One region of the Paenibacillus sp. FSL K6-1330 genome, then DNA from elsewhere that is predicted to be linked to it. Evidence: riboswitches for the same ligand, from Rfam matches in the RefSeq annotation. Region 1 holds a riboswitch; the other holds the start of a gene.
What was found. Region 1 has a riboswitch for cyclic di-AMP ahead of NYE54_RS20855 (C40 family peptidase). Riboswitches for the same ligand answer to the same signal wherever they lie in the genome.
Positions count from the first base shown of each region.

Region 2: it holds a riboswitch for cyclic di-AMP, as region 1 does, so the genes downstream of both, NYE54_RS00495 (C40 family peptidase) here and NYE54_RS20855 (C40 family peptidase) in region 1, are expected to answer to the same signal.

Region 1 covers NZ_CP150269.1:4,621,345-4,629,102, reverse strand. Annotated here, with positions in the region: gene NYE54_RS20875 (leucyl aminopeptidase family protein) at 1-83, shown strand, start outside; gene NYE54_RS20870 (copper homeostasis protein CutC) at 113-799, shown strand; gene NYE54_RS20865 (ROK family protein) at 835-1,788, shown strand; gene NYE54_RS20860 (hypothetical protein) at 2,182-2,709, opposite strand; cyclic di-AMP (ydaO/yuaA leader) riboswitch at 3,068-3,197, shown strand; gene NYE54_RS20855 (C40 family peptidase) at 3,201-3,677, shown strand; gene NYE54_RS20850 (stalk domain-containing protein) at 3,907-5,181, opposite strand; gene NYE54_RS20845 (2Fe-2S iron-sulfur cluster-binding protein) at 5,409-5,795, shown strand; gene NYE54_RS20840 (AraC family transcriptional regulator) at 5,890-6,747, opposite strand; gene NYE54_RS20835 (L-fucose isomerase) at 6,951-7,758, shown strand, end outside.
Region 2 covers NZ_CP150269.1:99,818-107,575, reverse strand. Annotated here, with positions in the region: gene NYE54_RS00515 (copper amine oxidase N-terminal domain-containing protein) at 1-259, shown strand, start outside; gene NYE54_RS00510 (YwhD family protein) at 355-873, opposite strand; gene NYE54_RS00505 (M1 family metallopeptidase) at 1,022-3,013, shown strand; gene NYE54_RS00500 (hypothetical protein) at 3,025-3,852, shown strand; cyclic di-AMP (ydaO/yuaA leader) riboswitch at 4,202-4,342, shown strand; gene NYE54_RS00495 (C40 family peptidase) at 4,347-4,820, shown strand; gene NYE54_RS00490 (C40 family peptidase) at 5,258-5,731, shown strand; gene NYE54_RS00485 (GNAT family N-acetyltransferase) at 5,870-6,370, shown strand; gene NYE54_RS00480 (cytochrome c) at 6,532-6,888, shown strand; gene NYE54_RS00475 (4a-hydroxytetrahydrobiopterin dehydratase) at 6,988-7,302, opposite strand; gene NYE54_RS00470 (hypothetical protein) at 7,412-7,705, opposite strand.

The sequences.
Region 1 (7,758 bases):
TCCCCCACTCCGCAGCGGGGGCTACCGGCTATGGTGCAAGATTGCTCGCCGATTATGTGGAGAAGCAGTTTCTCCATGCATAAAGAATCAACTTCAGTAAGGAGTGACGACGATGCTGCTTGAAATAATCGCAACATGCGTGGATGATGCCATCACAGCAGAGAAGAATGGCGCGGACCGTCTGGAATTGATCACGGCGATAACCGAAGGCGGGCTTACGCCGGGAATCGGGCTTGTTGAAGAGGTTGTGAAAGCCGTTCAGATTCCTGTTCATGTCATGGTCAGACCACATAGCAGATCCTTTGTGTACAACGAACATGATATAGCTACCATGATGGCGGAGGTTAAGGCGATCCGCAAGGCAGGTGCAGCTGGCGTTGTGCTTGGCATGCTGACTCCGGAAGGGAAGATTGACGAGGACTCCTTGGTCAAAATGCTGGAATGGACAGGAGATATGCAAGTCACGTTCCACCGGGCTTTTGATGAACTGAAGGATCAGTTTGAAGGACTGCGTACATTGCAGAAATACCCGTCGGTTACCCGTGTCCTAACGTCAGGAGGACCGCAGCCTGCACCGCAGGCCATCCCGAGAATTCGGGAGCTTGTAGAACAAACGGCAGGCAGTGAACTTAAAATATTGGCCGGCAATGGTCTGAAGTGGGAAATCATACACGATTTTATCGACCGGACCGGTGTGAGCGAGGTCCATTTCGGCTCAGCTGTTCGGTACGGTCGATCAGGGCTGAAGCCCATCGATCCGGTCGAGCTGCGATCGCTGGCTGAGAGCATACATCAATAGAAGTAGCAAACCTATCGGAAACAGGTGAACAAAAATTGCAAACCGTATGGAATAAACAGCAAGAATTTGTGGTTGGCGTTGACCTTGGGGGTACGAAGATCGCGGCAGCGCTCTTTGATTCCGAAGGACAGCTGCTGAACCGGGAGCAAATGGAGACAGCGGGTGCGCGTACGGCTGAAGAAGTGGTCGCGAGAATTACGAACATGATCCGCAGCGTGTCGGACGGCCACCCTCTTCGAGGCGTAGGGATGGCTTCACCCGGAACAGTTAACAGTAGGGAGGGGATTGTCATTCATGGTACGAATCTGCCGGAATGGACGAATGTCCCCCTCAAAGCCTGGATGGAACGTGATCTTTATACGGAAGTACAGGTGCTGAATGACGCGAATGCAGCCGCATGGGGAGAGTATGTAAGAGGTGCCGGAAGAGGGTCGACGAACATGGTGTACGTGACGCTAAGCACCGGTATCGGCTCAGGGATCGTGCTGGATGGGAAGCTGTTCCTGGGCAGCAGTTCATTTGCTGGGGAACTGGGACATCATATCATTGATCCCAGCGGTCCGCAGTGCAATTGCGGGAGCCACGGCTGCTGGGAGGTATTTGCTTCAGGAACGGCCATCGGCCAGGCAGCATCCCAGCGGATGCTCACCCAGCCCAGCGTAATTTCTGAACTGGCCGCAGCCGAGGTGGGAGTGAACGCTAAACATGTATTCGAGGCTAAACGTCTTTATGACCCCGTCGCAGTGGAGGTCATCGATCGTGCTATTTATTACATGGCGCTTGGTCTGGTTAACGTCATTCACAGTTTTAACCCCGATCGCATCGTGATTGGAGGGGGAGTAAGCAGAGCAGGCGATCTTTTATTCCCGCAGCTGCGGGAAATGACAGATAAGCTGGTCATGCCATCCTATTTAGGCACGTACGAGATCGTTCCTGCAGGACTTCGGGACGATGTTGGTCTGGTTGGAGCTGCGGCCTTGTTCCAGTAGCATAGGTGTAAAGAGAACGTTACGGATAGGATAAAGGATGGAATAGAGGTTAGATAAGCGTTCGGATCGGCGACTTAGTTTCATTTTAACCGAGCTTAAGCGAATTAGACAAAAGCCGCCCTTCAGGGGGCGGCTTTCCAATTATTCATAGAGAGCGGGAAACGGAGCGATCATTTTTTTCGTTATAAGTCCGTAACATGTGACAAGTGATAGGCGTGAACCGTAAGCCGTCATCCGTTTTCACTGGAGGCGAGTTTTTGGTTTCCTGGTTAGGTTTGTTTGTATCCGACAAACAATAAGCGGTTGCTCACACTTTCCCGCGATGCCGGCGGAAACCGCCGGCTCCAAACCCGCACGTGGGGTGACCTGCAGGCTTGGAGCCGGCGGCTGCCGCTATTCCATGTACTTGGATGCGTCAAACGTAATCATGGACGTATGATTGGCATGTTCAATCAGTGAAGAGAGCTTGGTTACTTCGCGTTCCTTCTTCCGCGCTTGCGCCTGATAAGCTTCCGGATCATATAAAGCGACGTTGAACAGCGTTACGGCACCATCTCCGCTGCCACGGCTGCTCTGCCGCTCCAGCTTCTTACGGGAGCCGAGATGAGCAAGTTGTCCGATATCGCTGCGGATCTGTTTGGCCAGCTCGATCGCTTCCATGATGGTCATGTCGGCGCCGTTCCAGCTAATGGTTTGCGTTGTATTGGAGATTGCCATCAGCAAATCCAGCTTTCTGTAATCCGCGGCGGCGGCTTCGATTTCTTCCGTAATGGCATCCACACTGCGTGCAGGATATTCCGCCGTTTCCCCTTTTTCAATGATTGTGCTGCTGTTGTTTAAGCGTTCCGACATCAATTGATTCATGAGACGGTTGATTGCTGCCCGGACTGCCAAAGCTTCAGCCATCGTGATTTGACTCATAGGGCGCTCCGGTTTGATGCTATCCGCTCTGTTGTCCGTCCGTTTCCGGAATGAATAGGTAGGGTAGAAACGGACTCCCAAAGGATCGGCTATCCTCAAACCTCCGCTGGGTGGGTAAAACTCCCAAGTTCAAAAGATAAAAGATTAACAGCTTAAGAGAACAGAATAAGAGAGTAACAAGCAGTTCGAGAAGGAAAGCAGAGTTACATAATTGTCATGACTGTGTGAGATGGTTAAAAAATAGTCGGACGAAATTAACCATCTTTACGACAGCTCCAAACATAAAACGATAGATTTTTAGGATATGATTGACAGCATCCTTGCTTGTATACTATATTAAGAGAAGGTTACAAAACGTTAATGAATTTTGCCGAATTTCGTTTGGAAAACGGGGGAACCGTCTTGGGTGAATTACTCTTGTATAGAGAGTATAGGGAACCTTCAACCGAACCCTTAGCTAACTCCGTAGGCATCGAAGGAGAGAACATATTTTGAAGAAGTTTGTCATCACTTTGCTAGGGTCTGCAATTATTTTTTCTTCTGGTGCCGTATCAGCATTTGCTGATCAACAACCGAATTTTCAGTATCAAGTGAAGCAATTGGTAGGAACGCCATACAAATGGGGCGGAACGACCACTAGCGGGTTTGATTGCTCCGGATTTATTCTGTACATGTTTAGAAATTTCGATATGGATCTTCCACGCACTTCCCAAAGCCAGGCTCAAGCCGGTGAACATGTAGATCGCGAAGATCTGCGGGTTGGAGATTTGGTATTCTTCAATACAAGCGGCAGCGGAATTTCTCATGCAGGCGTTTACATTGGTGACGGACAATTTGCGCATGCTTCCAGCAGCAAGGGAGTCAGAATCAGCAAGCTTAGCGATTCATATTACGAGCCACGTTATGTCACGGCACGTCGTGTGTTGAGTCAAGAAAATTATGCGAGGCTGGTAGGAAGCGCAAGCTAATTGGATTACATTGCAGTTTAGGGTTCAATACATAACCAGAAAGCCTGACAAAGGGTTGTCCTTGTCAGGCTTTCTTTTTTTTAGATATCAGAAAGTATAAACTTCGAAGCTTGTGACTTCCTGATATCGCAAGAAAAACGTCTACTAACTGCGGTCTGTCATCTGTGAAAGTAGCGTCGATAGAAGTTTTTCTTACTATAAGTTTGTCAATCCCACAGGGGTTGTTCGGTTACTCCTTAACAACAGAGGCATTCACAGCTGCTTCCATCCCGTTATTATAGAGACGGAACAAGCCAAGACGCCAGAAAGCAGCGCCTTTCAGATCATAGCGTTTGGCCAAACCGAGCTTATCGTCCACGGAAGTGGCTGTTTCGCTGCTTAAGCTGATGCCAAGCAAAAGCTTCTGCTTCGGGACACCTGCTTGGAGTGCCAACTGGATCGCTTGGTCCACCAGACTGTTTGGTTCGGGAACCTGAGATTTGGTTCCGACCGGATTGTACTGATAAGCCATAACGATGAGATCATCGGCGATGGAAGCAAGCGTTTTGTAATCATAGCCTTTATAGGCGCTGTTCAATGGCGGCACCGCTAAGGACAGAGCAATGTCATGCGGCAATGCTGCCTTTAATTGCTTGACATAATCATTGAGCAGCTTCTGCTGGTTTACGACATCCAGTTTAAAACCGAGCCCTTCAAAATCAAGTACGACGCCGCCGAAGCCGTTCTCCGTTACCGCGGCTGTGATGCCTTCAATGGACTTTTGGCGCAGGCTGCTATCGCTCAGTACTTTGGTTAATTCGCCGTTTCCATCCAAGGCGTAGACCATGAGGTATGGTTTAATCTTCTGGTCCGCAGCATCTGCTACCATCGATTGCGGCGTAACGTCACCGGCCGCAGCGGGCAGGCGGTACTCGTCGCCTTGAAGCGTGAACTGACCCTCACGATCGATGCGGCTCCATCCAAAGGCGACTGAATTCATAGATGCAACAAGATCCCGTTCTTGGAAAGATTGCAATGCATAGAAGGCTCTCAAATGCATCTCGCGCTGCGGCGATACAAGGGAGACCGTGCGAGTTGCCTGATTCCAGCCCACATCGACACCGAATTGGCTGCTGAACGAGCTAAGCGGGATCAGTACACGGCCTTCCCGTTGAACCGGCGGGGCCGCAAGCTTCACTTGTTTTCCATTGACCGTTGCTGTCGTGCTTCCCACCTGAAGTAACACTTCAGTCGATTGGCCTTTCACACTGCCGATGGCCTTTACGGTTTGCGTCTTGCTATTCCAAGTGATTTGAATGCCCAGCGCTTCACCGACCGTCCGGAATGGAACGTAGGTGACCCCTTTGTCTACCCGCGGAGCCGCATCGAAGGTTAGCGTAACATCATCCAGCTTTACCGATATGGCAGGCTCAGCATATACCTGACCAACATGGGGTGCGGTGCCGAGCAAGGATAAGGCAAGAACGGCAGCGACAGCTGTTTTTCCTATTTGTTTATGCAGCATGCTTTGGTATTTCCTCCGATCCATTAAATAATAGAATGATTTCATAGAATATGGAATTAGGTCTAGCATACGCTAGTATAGCAAAATTTTCATAGAGTTCCAATTCCATGATGTCAATGTCATAGAATAGATAAGAGTAAGCATGTTGATTTTTTAAACTTTCCGGTATAATAAATGAAGGATTTTATACATAACCTGATGATTACATGCATAGGGGGATAACGCGCGTGTTTAAATTCTGGAAAAACAAAAAGGGTAGGAATAGCGAAGCCAACAACTCGTCCATCCCGGAAGAGATGATCGAAGCCGTACCGGATCGGATCATTGAACTAACAGGTCGCGAGGTTCGCCGCAGTGTGGCGCCTGTTCTTGGCATGACAGTGCTTGATCTGGCCGAACGGAATGACGTGGACTGGAACTCTTTTTGCAAAAGAGGAACTTGTGCGCGCTGCCGCTGCATGGTGGCGGAGGGAATCGAGTATTTGTCCGAGCCCAATCTGGCCGAAGAACAACGCTTGGATCCTGAGGAGATCGAAGAAGGATATCGTCTGGGATGCCAGAGCAAGATCGAAGCGGTCGGTCCCATCAAAATCAAGCATGCCCCATACTTTTGACGACATAGAAGGCGGATGCCGTTCATATTTAAAAAAGCAGGCAGCCGTACCACAACGGCTGCCTGCTTTGCTGGAAAGATAAAATTGCAATCCCTTACTCCGTACCCATTTTGCTCTGTTCCCGGAACGAACTCGGCGTTTGTCCGGTAATTTTCTTGAATAACATCGAGAAGTACTTGTCGTTGCCGTAACCTACTTGAGAAGCAACCTCATGTATCGGCATTTCGGAATCTGCCAGCAGGCGCTTGGCCTCTTCAATCCGGCGGGATATCAAGTAATTGAAGGGGGAATCGCCGACTTCTTTTTTGAACAGATGCGATAAATAATGCTGACTGACATACATCGTATCGGCAATGTCCTTGAGACTGATGCTCTGGGTATAATTGGTGTCGATAAAGTGTTTGGTCCGCAGCGCAATTTCGTTCTTGCCCTTCAAGGACTGGAATTGGTGCTTCACGTCCACAATGCGATAGATCACGGTAATCAATGACATCAGCAGGTTGGTGCTCAGTGTTTCATACCCCAGCACCTGAGAATCGCATTCACGGAGGATCTCGGAAAGATAGCTCTCCACTTTATAGGCGTATTTCTCACAGGATATGACCGGCTCCACATAAGCCGGGAGCAGCATGCCCTGGGGAACCCCTTCAATGTGAAGCGAATCCACGCCGCAGTAGATCACCTTAAAAGGCCCGTCCGTGATAGATCTCTCCTCGTGAGGAATGCCGGGGTTATAAATCGCGACATCGCCTTTGTGGAGTTCGTATACTTTTCCTGCAATAGTGAATTCTCCGCGTCCTTCTACAACATAGATGATCTCGCAGAAATCATGAATTTGCGGCGGTCCATAAAAGAAGTCCTCGTCCACGACCTGCCCGGCAAAGAGCAGCTGCGGATTTTTGATGAAGCGGAAGTGATCGCTTTTGCTATGCGAGATTTCGATCTTTGGCACGTTCTTGTCCCTCCTGGAAAGCAACATCCTCTACCTATTATAATGCAAAACGCCCTTCGATGCGGATATCGTTTACATCTGCTATTCGGAATGGTTCACTGTCTTGCTGAAATTATGATTCGATATAACAAAATAGTGGGTTATCTCTTGCACCGAATAATCTTACAATGATGTCATAATCCTTATAGGGAGGCGTAACACACATGACAATTGAAAACGATTACAGATGGCGGGACGGATTTCCGAAAATCGGCATTCGCCCTACGATAGATGGAAGACGGAGAGGGGTACGGGAATCTCTCGAGGAACAGACCATGAATCTGGCTAAGGCTGTCGCCGAGATGTTGACGAAGGAGCTCAAATATCCGAACGGCGAGCCGGTTGAATGCGTGATTGCGGATACGTGCATTGGTGGTGTTGCCGAAGCGACTGCAGCCGCCAAAAAATTCAAGAATGCCGAGGTCGGCCTGACGATAACCGTTACGCCTTGCTGGTGTTACGGCACCGAGACGATGGATGCCGATCCTTCCCGTCCGAAGGCTGTATGGGGCTTCAACGGAACAGGACGTCCAGGGGCGGTTTACCTGGCCGCTGTATTGTCGGCCCATGCCCAGAAGGGGCTTCCTGCATTCGGTATCTATGGTGAAGACGTTCAGGATGAAGGGGATACCCGTATTCCGGATGACGTTCAAGAGAAGCTTCTGCGTTTTGCACGGAGCGGCTTGGCTGCTGCGTATATGCGCGAACAATCGTATTTATCTATGGGCTCGGTGTCGATGGGCATCGCCGGCTCGATCGTGGACGACAGCTTCTTCCAGGAGTATCTGGGCATGCGGAATGAATATGTGGACATGAGCGAGTTTACGCGCCGCTTGGAAGAAGGCATTTATGACCCTGAAGAGTATAAGCAGGCGCTCGCTTGGGTGAAGGAGAACTGTACCGAAGGAGCGGATAACAATCCGGATCATCTCCAGAACAGCCGGGAGCGCAAGGATCTGGAGTGGGAAACCG
Region 2 (7,758 bases), 2.9 Mb from region 1:
GGACTTCCTGCTCGTCCGACCCTACACGAAGGCGACCCTATATATCGTTCATCCGACAGGCAAGACAGCGAAGCTTATCTATCCTGAACTTCTAGATGAGGAAACCATCAAGGTCATTGAGGAAATGCCGCCGAACGAGGTGGGCTTCATTGGTGACGGTTTAACGTATATCGGATATGCCGGCGGCAAGCTGACGTTCCAATACAATAATCCGTTTCTCGGTCAAAAAGAAAAACGGACCTACACCCTTCCATTCTAACCATATGCAATGACAAAAAGACCGGCGGGATTCGTTCACGAATCCAACCGGTCTTTCCACTTTAGCATCTAGAATAATCACTTTTATTTATGGTATCATGCCTCGGTTCGAAGGGCTTCCTTGAATTCCTCTGGTGTTGCATTCCACCATTCCTCGTTACGTGAAATCAGCAGCTCACGCAGTGCTTTCTTCTCGACGTCGCCAAGGCCATCCAGAATGATCTTGCGCTTCATCGCCGCATCCATTTTATTCACATGATCGGCGAGGATCTTCCAACCACGACGGGCCTCCTGGTCGATCCACATTTCACAGGCGGTCATGCCTGCATAATGCTGTCCTTCGGCGGTACGGTCTACAGCGACCCACACGATCCATACCTGGCGTCCATTCGGCACTTCATCCCGGTTCATGCTGAAACGGATACCCTTCTCCACCTTACTCTTCGCATGCATGGCTCCAATATCAACTCGGGCCTCGCCATTGTCGATAATGACAGGCGACAGACTGTTCAGATCGATGGAGCCTGATCCAAACCCTTTATGCTTACTCTTACTATTAATAATATTCAAAGCAATCGGTTTCTTCGCACCCTGCTTCTGCTCTTCATTCTCCACTGCTGCCGACCTCCTATATCAGAGCCGATTCTTACGTATCAGCTGCTAAATTGATAACCTTTGTCCCAATAATTTTATTTTAACTAATAATCCCCCAAAAGCAAACATATACATGCACTAGATGCTTGTCAACGGGAGGTTGTTCGATATGGTCCCACCACGTGCTAAAGTCTTTCTATCATCCCTGCTTGCCATAGGTTTGCTTGCAGGATCGATGCCGATATTTCTGAATCCAGGGTCCTCAGCGTCTGCTCTTGCCCCAAATGCGGGCAAGCCCTCCGTCTCTGCTGTGGAGAAGGCCCCTCTCTCACCGCCTAAGGTGCAGCCTAATATTCCCGCTCCGGCCTTAAGCGACCGACTAGTGGAATATCATATGGATGTTCGGTACGAGCCTGAGGAGAACAAGCTTAAGGGCAAACAGACGCTCACTTGGACTCATCCAGGCAAAAAAAGCGTAAACGAGCTGTACTTTCATCTGTACCCCAATGCATTTGCTTCCAATGATACGACCTTTATGAAGGAATCGGGTGGCCGGCTTCGTTCCGATCCCATGCCAGACGACGGATTCGGCTCCATGACGATTACCAGCGTGAAAACAACCGAAGGTCTGGCCCTGACCCATCGCCTTCAATTTGTCCAACCTGACGACGGTAACATCAAGGATCACAGCCTTGTCAAGCTCCGATTGCCTAAACCCATCAAGAGTGGCGAGAGTGTCACCATTCACTTGGAGTTTGAGGTCGAGCTCCCCAAAATATTTGCTCGCATGGGTACCACCGAGAATTTTATTATGGCGGGGCAATGGTTTCCTAAAATTTCGGTCTATGAACCGGCTGGTCTTCGCGGAAGAACAGAGGAAGGCTGGAATCTTCATCAATACCATGGCAACTCCGAATTCTATTCTAACTTCGGCATTTATAGCGTTCGCATCAGAGTACCCGAAAATTACATTGTTGCTGCGACTGGATTCCCTACCAAGCCTGCCCAAAAAATTAACGGGGAAAAAATTTATCAGTTCTATGCGGATGATGTACATGATTTTGCCTGGTCGGCATCGCCGAACTTTGTCACGGCAGAAGAAGCATTCTCCGCACCAGGCGTACCGGGCGTCCGCATCAAGCTGTATCTCGATCCAGCCCATAAAGACTTAAAGGAGCGTTACTTTGATGCTGCCAAGTCGGCACTCGCTTCGTTTGGAAAATGGTACGGAACCTATCCGTATTCCACGTTGTCCATCGTCGTTCCGCCAGAATCGGGCAACGGTGCAGGCGGCATGGAATACCCGACGCTGGTCACGGCCTTCGGGGCCAAAAACGATTCGCCGGGATATGAGCTGGAGCGGACCGTCATTCATGAAATTGCCCATCAATATTTTTACGGAATGATCGCAAGTAACGAATTTGAGGAAGCGTGGCTGGACGAAGCCTTCGCAACCTATGCAGAAGAACGAGTGATGGAAAAAGAATACGGGATTACCTCCAATACGGCGGCTCAGGGAGCATCCATCACTTCCCCTGCACCGCTGAAGATGGAATCCTGGAAATACAGCTCGCACGAAAACTACGCACTGAATGTTTACACGAGGGGCAAGCTGGTGCTGCAAGGCATCGAACGACAGGTCGGTCCGCGGATGATGGAGAAGATTCTTCATACGTACGCCCAGAAATACCGCTTCAAGCACCCGACCACGTCCGACTTCCAGAAAGTTGTAGAGCAAGTAAGCAAAACGTCCTGGCAGCCGTATTTTGACCAATATGTATATGGAAGCCAGATGGCGGACGTTGCCATCGACGTGATCAAAACCAAAAATAAAGGCACGGCGGAACATCCTCGGTATGAATCTACGGTCAAGATAACGAGCAGGGACGGGGATATAACCGATGTGCCAATCGTGTTCGCCTTTGAGGACGGCAAAACGGTGGAGCGAACCTGGAGCGGCAAGGACCGAAAAGTTACTTACACCCTGGAGTACAGCACTCCGCTCGCCTGGGCCATGGTTGATCCGAAATATTCCATCGTCCTAGAGAATAAACACATCAATAACTATATGAAGGCAGGAATGGATCCGAAGGTGGTTACACGCTGGAATCTCAGTATTACCAAGCTTGTGGAGACGCTGTTCGGCAGCCTGTCATGGTGAGGGGGGAGCACATGAAAAGTTACGCAGGCCAAGGGTGGATCAGTGTTAAAGACCAGCTATACGTCTCGATTCTGCTCTTCTTATACCGTTTGCTGTGGGGATACTGCCTGTACCGACTCGTAAAATCGGCAGTCGTTCCCCTTCTTATGCGATATCCGGATTCTGCCCCTAACGAGCTCAGCCGTCTTTTATTCTTCTACGAGGGCGAGATGAGCCTATCCCTGAGCAGCACGGTCCACACCTACGCATGGCTTCTGGCCGGTTTGCTCTTGATCAGGATAATCTTCACCCCGCTCATTCGGGCCGGCATCTTCTACAACCTTCACCAGGAAGCTAAGGGCGAGCGCGGTTTATTCTTCTTCATTGGCATGCGGAAACTGTGGAAACCCGTAACGCTATTCTATCTGATAGAGCTCATTCTCACCTTTGCGCCCGGTTACTGGATTCTGCCCAAAATCCTTCCGATTCTGCTGAATGGGATTCAAGAGCCTGTTCTGCTGCTTCATGCACTGCCCTATGCAGCTGGGTGGTTCTTGTACGCCTATCTGATCCGCCTGTTATTGCTCTATATGCAATTCGGGCGCACTGGGGGGTTCGGTATGATCAGCTCTATTCTGGCACTCTTCCGCCGCTTGGGCACGGCAGTGCTGTTGTCCATCACCATCGGCGGATCAGCCTGTATCATTCTGCTGCTCCTGAGCTCGGCTTCGCTCTTCTGGGCCGGGTTGATCGGCTTAATTATTCAGCAGGCCTCTTATTTCCTGAATGGATTATTCCAAATTTGGGTAATTTCCACCCAATATCATTTGTGGAGAGATTCCTCCTCACAGCATTCTTAATCGTTACAATTCGTTACCCTGATATGGTGAATCATGCTCGCGAATAAGCTGTAATCCGAAGTGACACGTTTTTATCTCGAGCTTGATTTTACAAAGAATAAGCATTCATTTATCCTCTATATTACAAATTTCTGAGCGCCAAATTACAAAAAAACCTGTTTCCCCAAGATGGGGACAGGTTTTTTTGTTTAAAAATGATCTTTCCTCGTTTGCCAAATTGTTAATACTCTGCTAAAATAACGAATATGTTAGTAACAACTTTGTCATCTTTACTGTAACTTTTTTGTTGGAACGATGTAAATTCGTTAACTATGTTGGAACGTCAGACGTCAATGAATGGGTTCATCAACATTTTAAGGAGCCGAATTCCCATAACGATATGGGAAGCGGGGGATCCGTTTTGGGTGAATTGATCTCGCAAGAGAGGGATCATAGGGGACCTTTCAACCGAACCCTTAAGCTAACCTCGCAGGCAATGGAAGGAGCTTTTTGTTTTGAAAAAGAAGTTAACGGCTGTTTCTCTCGGCCTCGCACTCGCACTCACATTAGGGACCGGAAGCGCTTTCGCCGATTCCAAATTAAATACAGCAATCAAACCAGCCATTGGTGTCTCTTATAAAACGGGTGGAACCACAACGAATGGTTTTGACTGCTCCGGATTCACCAGCTATGTTTACAAGAAGCTTGGCCTTAGCCTGCCGCGAACGTCTGCAGCTCAATACAAAGTAGGAACGGCAGTATCCAAGAGCAACCTGAAAGCTGGCGATCTCGTGTTCTTCAACACATCCGGTAGAGGTATCTCTCATGTGGGTATTTATGTTGGAAGCGGCAAATTTGCTCATTCCTCATCTTCGCGTGGTGTCATGATCAGTCCGCTAAGCCAGAGCTATTACGCCAACCGATATGTAGGCGCTAAGAGAATTATGAGTCAGAATACGTACAAATCTGTAGCTGTGAACTACAATTAATGTTGGAACTTTATTGATTTACTCTTATAAGAAGCCCTGGGTTTATGAGATTGTGCCGATCTCATCCAGCGGCTTTTTTCTTTTGTTGATTGTGTGTATACCTTTATAACGTTTAAGACAACGAAAAAGTTTCCACTTTTCAAAAAAAAATGAATGAAGATATTGAAATGACTTCGTTTGGTTATTCCATCCCCAATATCCTCTTATTCTTTATATACCCTTCTCTCTCTTCATTAAACACCGTTTTGGGAAAATATTGATTTTATCTGACGCTTCGACAGCTAATACGATTGAAAAATAGCAAAATTCATCAAGAAATAATTGCCAATCCCGCTTACTGTCTGATAGAATGGACGCAGTAACAACTTTGTCATTAATGTAAGTGCTTTAATACATAGATTGCTATGCCTCGCGGCAGCGAAAAGGAGCTTTCCATGCTGAAGAAAACATTATCAACAGCAGCCCTTAGTATCACACTGCTATTCACTTTGGGCGTTGGCAGCGTGTTTGCTGATAGTGCGCTGGATCAGGAAATCGATAAGGTGCTAGGTACACGATACAGCTACGGCGGTACGACCGCGAGCGGATTTGACTGCTCCGGCTTCACCATGTATGTATATGCCAAACTCGGTTTGAAGCTCCCGCATCAATCCGGCTCTCAATTCGACATGGGGACAAGCGTGTCCCGTAAGGATCTGCGCGCTGGCGATTTGGTGTTCTTCAACACATCGGGCCAGGGCATCTCCCACGTCGGCATTTATGTCGGCGATGACAAATTTGCCCATGCCTCGACCAACCGCGGCGTGGTTATCAACCGCCTTGCAGAGGAGTACTATGATCAGCGATACGTGGGTGCAAAGCGTATCATGAGCGATGATACGTATGAAGAGTCGGCTGGTGAATCATCCTAAGCTTTAGAGGCTAATCATCCCTATACATACTGCTTGCCCGTTAAAGGAGCCCTTACCTCTCTTTGACGGGCTTTTTGATGCGACTTGGATATTCGGAAAAGGGTTATCATTCATATATACGATAGGAGGACTTCACCAATGGATGCAACACCGATTTCATTTCACACCGTAGTCATGCGTGAAGAGCACGCAAAGGAAATATGCGCCTGGACCTATCCTCCTCCCTATAATATCTATGGCTTTCTTCCCTGGGAGCAGATGAAAGGACTTGAGGTCGAGTTTGGCGATCCCGACATTCGCCAGAGGCAGTACATCTCGATTCTGGATGAACGGGAGGCCCTGTGGGGATTTGCCCAGCTGTTTCCGATGCACGAGGTGACACGAATCGGACTTGGCATGCGGCCTGATTGGTGCGGGCGCGGAATGGGTAAACGGTTTATGGAGGCGATTGTTCGGGAAGCCAGGCGGAGGCGGCCTGTCGACGAAATCGACCTTGAGGTGTTGACCTGGAATGAGCGCGCGATCCGCACGTATCAAAAGGCAGGCTTTCATATCACCGATACGTATGAGCGACTTACACCAACGGGAAATGCCCTTTTCCACTGTATGGTGTATGAGCCGCCGGCTAATGAGGAATAGTAATCTTTGTCTATATGAAAAAGCACAATTTTGTGTACTTTTTATGAAGCCGCGCCGGATAGTTGCTTTTTTTGTCACAACTGGCTATGCTGTCTATGGATGTTGGTTTATAATGGAGACAAGTGCAAGAGTGCAGTATACATAGAAGGGACGATATGACGATGCAAAAATGGATCATGAGCGGATTGTTCTTCGTCGCATGTGCGTTGGCTATCGCGCTGATGTTTACGCTCCCAGGTAAGGAACAGGTGGCTCAGGAAGAGAAGCCGACCATGCCGGAAGTGACTCTCGATGCTGCCGCAGCGGAAGCCACAATGAAAGCAAGCTGTATTAGCTGTCACGGCGACCAACTTCAAGGCGGCGCTGGGCCGGCTTTGAATCAAGTAGGCGGACACATGGATGCGGACGCAATCTTCAACGTTGTAACCAAAGGTCGTAAGGGAATGCCTTCCTTTAAAGATCAACTTAAGCCCGAAGAAATCGCAAACATCGCGCTATACCTTGCTGAGAAAAAATAAATCAGCTTATACGCAAAACACGCTTGCACCTGGAGCTCTTCCCGGCGCAAGCGTGTTTTTACATATTCGGGACCTCTGAGGGGACTAACCGTCCCCCTCCTATTGTGCCGCCTTGCCATCCTTCGAACGACTCTTCTCATAGGCTTCGTTAAACTGCTGCGCTTCCTTAATATCCACAGCCGTAATGCCACCGTCGTCCCAAGAGGTGAGACGAAGTGTAACGACTTTATAATCTATGGTGATGTAGGGGTGATGTCCGAAAGCTTCTGAAATAGCTGCCACTTCATCAACAAAAGCAATTCCCTTCATGAAGGAGGAGAAGGTATACTTCCGTACAATCCATCTCCCTTGTTCAAATTCCCAACCCTCAAGCTTTTCCAGATGAGCCTCTACTTCTTGCTGCGTATAAAGCATCTTTTATCTTCCTCCCCGAAAAAAACCTATCTTAAAGCCGACTTACACGTAATATGGTCTTTCTGTCATCTATTCTATTCTGCCCTGTATCTGTTGATAACTGGAGTGATTACACAAGAGCCACAAAGGCCAACTCTTCTTCACCAATCAAAATATGTATTCGATGGTTCGTTTGATCATGCATGACCACGCCGCTGCCAACATTAATCACCGGCTCTGTGCCTAGCGCATAGAACAAATCCTCAGCCAGCGCTTCATGAACCTCATTTCTCTCGGCTTCACCCAGATTGTCCCAATCCTCAGCTTCCATTTCAAAGAAGACATAGCTGTCGGTAATTCGTCCGACCGCCTCGGTCAGTTCTGCCAGAATTTCGCCGTAATCTCTTCCGTGTTTAACGCCCATCTCCATCACTCCTTTCCTTGCCGTACTTAGCTTCGTTTCCCTTCCTTCCATTA